DNA from 2 places in the Clostridium sp. TJA038 genome. Region 2 is predicted to be linked to the other one. Evidence: a T-box and tRNA genes for the amino acid it is inferred to sense, from the RefSeq annotation. Region 2 holds a T-box; the other holds one or more tRNA genes.
What was found. The T-box of region 2 lies ahead of metG (methionine--tRNA ligase). A T-box ahead of a tRNA ligase gene usually reads a tRNA of that ligase, here a tRNA-Met.

Region 1 (3,189 bases), on a different contig from region 2:
CTTTTGCTATATTACTTGGAGATGATGTTGTTTATAATGAAGGAAAACCTTGCTTAAAGCAATTAATAGATTGTTATAATGAGTATAGAACAAGTGTACTAGGAGTTCAAACTGTTCCAAAAGATAAGGTTTCCAAGTATGGAATAGTAGATGGAAAACATATAGAGGGTAGAGTTTATAAGGTAAAAGGACTAGTTGAAAAACCATCACCAGAGGAAGCACCTTCAAATGTTGCAATATTAGGAAGATACATAGTAACACCAAGAATATTTGAAATATTAGAAAAAACTGAGCCGGGAAAGGGTGGAGAAATTCAATTAACTGATGCCCTTTTAGAGCTTATGGGAGAAGAAGCTATGTATGCTTATGATTTCGAAGGAAGAAGATATGATGTTGGAGATAAGTTAGGATTTTTAGAAGCTACTGTTGAATATGCTTTAAGAAGACCTGAACTTAGAGATGGATTTATTGATTATTTAAAAGAAGTAGTAGTTAAAGAGCATATATTTACTAAAGATTTAGAAAATAACGAAGAAAAATTAGAAAATAAAAAAGAAGATTAGTATAGAGCTATATCAATTTATTTTGTAAAATATTATGACAATATTTAATTTAAGTTAAATATTGTCATAATATTAAGAATAAAAATTTGATATGGCTTATTTATTATTGAAATTGATTTAAAAAATTAAAATTGGATATAATTAATAAAGATTTTAGAATTTTAGTTAAAAATTTTTATAAAATATAATTATTAAATTTTAATATGAAAAGTAATAATAGGAGAATTTTATGATAATTATTTCTCAAAATGTTTTTTTTGTAGTAGGAGTTTTAGTCTTTTCTTTATATTTAATAATATTTAAATTAAGTAAAGAGAGTAATGAGAATATTATTTTAGAAAAATATTTTTCTAAGGAAGAAATATTTTTTTACTTATTTTGTATATATTTAATAGGAGTAGTATCTAAAGCTTATTTTCCTTTAACTATAGCTTGGGGAAAAAATTTAGTTTATAATCCTCCACAAATGTGGTTAAATCCATTAAAAAGTTTAAAAGAGATTTATTATTTTAATGGATTATATGGTTTTTTATATCAAATAATAGGAAATTTAATTATGTTAAGTCCTTTAGCATTTTTTCTATGCTATTTTTATAATAAAAATGAGAATGACTTGATTTTTGGAAGCAAATTAATAATAAAAGTAAAGAATTTTTTAAAGAAGCTAGATAATAATAAATATATTTTAATAAAGGGAGAAAAAATTCCTTCTTTAAAATCAATTTTAAAATTTTGTTTTTTTACTTCTTTATTTATAGAAAGTACACAAATTATAATATCTTTAATTTTTCCAAATACACAAAGATTTTTTGAGGTTAATGATATTATACTTAATACTTTAAGTGGAGCTATAGGATATTATGTTTACATAAAAATGTTAACTTGTAATTTAATAAAAAATAAGCTTTTAAATAAATAAGAAGAGATTTTTATTATTTTAATTTTAAAATTCATTAATAATATTTGACTTATCATAAAAATAGGTATATACTTAGAATAAATTAAAAAATAATGACGCGGGATGGAGCAGTTGGTAGCTCGTCGGGCTCATAACCCGAAGGTCGTAGGTTCAAGTCCTGCTCCCGCAACCATAGAAAAGTTCTACTTTTTAAGTAGAACTTTTTTTATTTTTAATTTAAGGTATTAAAAAATATATTTATATAAAAATTAATATATGAAAATATGATAATAGCTTTAATTTATAGAAAAATAATAATATAATTTTGTTAAAGGATAAATTTGTATTATTATACTAAAAATAGAATTATTTAAATGTATATAATTATTGAATATTAATTATTAATTATTTTATTAATTAAAGTTTTATTATTTTTAGTGTTTTATATAAATTGTGATTATATGAATATAAGGGGAGGAGTTAATAATAACTTTATGAGAACTATGGGAATAAATTATAATAATGATTTTAAAACATTTCATTTAAAAACAAAAAGTACAAGTTATATATTTAAAATTACGGAAACAGGACATTTAAGTCATCTTTATTGGGGAAGAAAAATTAAAAGTGATAATTTAGAGTATTTTTTTAGAAGGAAAGCTTTTGGAAGCTTTTGTGCTGAAACAGAAGGAGGAAATGGATTTCAGTTAGAGTTAACTTCTCAAGAATGTGCAACCTTTGGTGCAACAGATTTAAGAAGTCCTAGCTTAGAATTTCAATATGAGGATGGAACTTCAGCAACAGACTTAAGATATAAATCACATAAAATATATAAAGGAAAGAAAAAAATTAACTCCTTACCTCATGTTTATATTGAAAATGATAATGAAGCTACTACTTTAGAGGTTAATTTAGTAGATTCTTTAAAAAAAATAGAAGTTATTTTAACTTATAATGTTTTTGAAGAATTTGACGCTATTACAAGAAGTTTAAAAATTATAAATAATAGTGATGATGATGTAAATATTGAGAGGGTTTTAAGTGTTAATTTAGATTTTAAATCTGAGGATTTTGATTTAATACAACTTTCTGGCGCCTGGGGAAGAGAGAGACATATTATTAGAAGTTCTTTAAGAAGTGGTAGTCAATCTGTTGAGAGTAGAAGAGGAGCAAGTAGCCATGGACAAAATCCTTTTATAGCTTTATGTACTAAGGAGGCTAATGAAAATTATGGAGAAGTTTATGGATTTAGTTTAATTTATAGTGGAAATTTTTTAGGTAATGTAGAAGTTGATATGTATAGAAATTCAAGGGTTCAAATAGGAATAAATCCTTTTGATTTTAAGTGGTTACTTGAAAATGGAGAAGAATTTCAAGCACCTGAAGTAGTTTTAGTTTATTCATCAGAAGGATTTAATAAAATGTCTCAAATTTACCATAATCTTTATAGAAATAGACTATGTAGAGGTAAGTTTAGAGATAAATTAAGACCTATACTTATAAATAATTGGGAAGCTACTTATTTTGATTTTGATGAAATTAAAATAAAGGAAATAGCAAAGGAAGCTTCAACTTTAGGAATAGAATTATTTGTTTTAGATGATGGATGGTTTGGAAATAGAAATGATGATAAAAGCTCTTTAGGAGATTGGTTTGTGAATGAGAATAAGCTAAAGGGTGGTCTTAAAAATTTAGCTAGTGATATAAATAAAATGGGATTAGATTTTG
Region 2 (3,189 bases):
ATAAGAACCAAGACCATTTAAGTTGGTCATTATTGCAAATACTACTATACATGAACTATTTATAGCTCCCTTACAATTAAACAGTATGCATAGGTATATTGCTAAAGTTGTACCAACTGCCGTTAAAAAGGCGTATATAAGAAAGTGTGTAAAAGAAAAGTAGTTACAAATTGTAGTTAGTATTAAGCCAACTACAGCACCTAAAAATGTTCCAAGCATTCTGTTTTTACCCATTTTATAAGAGTTTTCAACAGTATCTTGCATACACATCATAGAAGCTATACAGGCAAAAAATGCGCTAGAGCGACCTAATAAATGAAAAACTATTATGCATGTAAATACAGCAAGAGAAGTTTTTAGGTTTCTAGCGCCTATAGTTTGCAGGTTAAATTTAAACAAACAATTTCCTCCTATAAATTTTAGTGTTTTTATTTCCCTCAAAATTAATTATATCTTTTTTATATTTTTTTCTATTTCAGATATCTTATTTTCAACATTTTCTAAATCACTTTTTACTTTATTTTCATATTTATATATATACTTATTTATTAATAGAGCTATTATTATACCTATAAAGGTATCTATGATTCTATCTATGGCATAAGCATAAGGTGCTTTACCATGTAAATTAGTCATAATAGCTATTAATACTATACAGGCTATAGAAACAGAACCTTTTTTGTTAAAGGCATTGAGTAAATATATTGTTACAACTATACCTATTCCTGTTATTATTCCAGGAAATTTTATTAACCTAAGGTTTAAGGCTAAAAATGTTAGAGTAAGACCAACTAATCCTCCTGTTATAGTCCCAATCATTCTGCTTTTTCCCATTTTATAAGAGTTTTCAACTGTATCTTTCATACATATTACAGCAGCAATACAAGCATAAAATGGATATTCCCTATGTATTAATTCAAATAAGCCTATACATAAAGTTACAGCTAAAGCGGTCTTTAAATTTCTTGCACCTACTTTAGGCAGAGTTAAGCCTTTCATTAAAATAATACCTCCCTGACAAATTATGATTATTTATAGATAGTATATAACATTTTTATATTAATACAAATTATGTCTTTAAAAGAATTTTAAAGAATTATAAAATAAAAACGATTGACATTAATACAAAATTAATCATATAATTAAAATTAAGTAATAAATGCAATGAAGAGAAGAGTAATAAGGAAATAATACATAAAAAGAGAGCTGGGGTAGGTGAAAGCCAGAGGTATTAATCTTTATGAAGATGGACTTGGAGCAGACTTTTTGAGAATTTTTATTTTAGAAAAGTACGGGAGCAACCGTTACATTGCAGAGTAATAAAATAAGTTAAACTTAGGAGTTACTTGACGAGATATTTATGGCGACATAAGTATGAATTAGAGTGGTATCGCGTAATTAACGCCTCTATGGGATTATCCATAGAGGCTTTTTATATTTTAGAAATTTTTGGAAAAAATAATAAGTAATAATTTAAGGAGGAAAAAATAATGTGTAAAAAACCATATTATATTACAACGCCTATTTATTATCCATCAACAAACCTACACATAGGTAACACTTATACAACTGTAGCAGCTGATGCTATAGCTAGATTTAAAAGACTTACAGGTCATGAAGTAATGTTCTTAACAGGAACTGATGAGCATGGTCAAAAAATAGAAAGAATAGCTAATGAAAAAGGAATTACTCCAAAGGAACATGTTGACGAAATAGTTGCAGGTATTAAAGACCTTTGGAAAATGATGAATATAAATTATGATAAATTTATAAGAACAACTGATGATTATCATGTTAAAGCAGTTCAAAAGATATTTAAAAAATTATATGACCAAGGCGACATATATAAAGATTCTTATGAAGGACTTTATTGCACTCCATGTGAATCATTTTGGACAGAAACTCAATTAGTAAATGGTAATTGTCCAGACTGTGGAAGACCAGTTGAAAAAGCTAAAGAGGAAGCTTATTTCTTTAAAATGAGTAAATATGCTGATAGATTAATTAAGTATATAGAAGAACATCCAGAGTTTATTCAACCAGAATCAAGAAAAAATGAGATGTTAAATAACTTCTTAAAACCAGGCTTACAAGACCTTTGTGTTTCAAGAACAAGTTTTACTTGGGGAATTCCTGTAAGTTTTGATGAAAAACATGTTATATATGTTTGGATAGATGCATTATCAAACTACATAACTGCTCTAGGATATGGTCAAGAAAATCAAGAGTTATTTAAAAAGTTCTGGCCAGCTGATGTTCATTTAATAGGAAAAGATATTTTAAGATTCCATACAATTTATTGGCCAATAATGTTAATGGCTTTAGGTTTAGAGTTACCTAAACAAGTATTTGGTCATGGATGGTTACTTGTTGATGGAGGAAAAATGTCAAAGTCAAAGGGAAATGTTGTTGACCCAGTAGTTTTAGTTAATATGTTTGGTGCTGATGCTGTAAGATATTACTTATTAAGAGAAATACCATTTGGTTCAGATGGATTATTTAATAATGAAATATTCATAAAGAAAGTAAATACAGATTTAGCTAATGATTTAGGAAACTTATTATCAAGAACTATAGCTATGGTTTATAAATATTTTGATGGAGTTATTCAAGCACCAACATGTAAAGAACCTATTGATGATGAATTAATAAATTTAGCATTAGCTACTCCAGGAAAAGTTGAATCTAGTATAGAAGCATTAAAAATTCCAGAAGCTTTAGAAAGTATATGGACTTTAATTGGAAGAGCTAATAAATATATAGATGAAACAACACCTTGGATACTTGCTAAAGATGAGGATAAAAAAGAAAGATTAGGAACAGTTTTATATAATTTATTAGAAACTTTAAGATTTGTTTCAGTTATGATTTCACCATTCTTAACAGAAACAAGTGAAAAAATAGATGCTCAATTAAATACTAAGGTTACAACTTGGGATAGTTTAAAAGAGTTTAATGGAACAGTTCCAGGAGATAAAGTTGTTAAGGGTGATGTTATATTCCCAAGAATAGATGTGGAAGAAAAATTAGCAGAGCTTGAGGCTTTAAAACCAGCACCAGTAAAGGCAGAAAATGAAGAATTAGTTAAAAATCCAATAAAAGAGGAGATAACTATAGAAGACTTTGACAAAATTGATTTAAGAGTTGTTAAAGTTTTAGAGTGTGAACCAGTTAAAAAGGCTAAAAAGT

Region 1: it encodes a tRNA-Met, which carries the amino acid that the T-box ahead of metG (methionine--tRNA ligase) is inferred to sense. The anticodon was not compared.

Annotation. Positions count from the first base shown of each region.
Region 1 is NZ_JBZEFA010000002.1:57,393-60,581, reverse strand. It holds gene galU (UTP--glucose-1-phosphate uridylyltransferase GalU) at 1-563, shown strand, start outside; gene AC4FQV_RS06200 (VanZ family protein) at 793-1,482, shown strand; tRNA gene AC4FQV_RS06195 (tRNA-Met) at 1,579-1,654, shown strand; gene AC4FQV_RS06190 (alpha-galactosidase) at 1,956-3,189, shown strand, end outside.
Region 2 is NZ_JBZEFA010000005.1:70,471-73,659, forward strand. It holds gene AC4FQV_RS09355 (FUSC family protein) at 1-399, opposite strand, end outside; gene AC4FQV_RS09360 (FUSC family protein) at 448-999, opposite strand; T-box leader at 1,156-1,412, shown strand; gene metG (methionine--tRNA ligase) at 1,491-3,189, shown strand, end outside.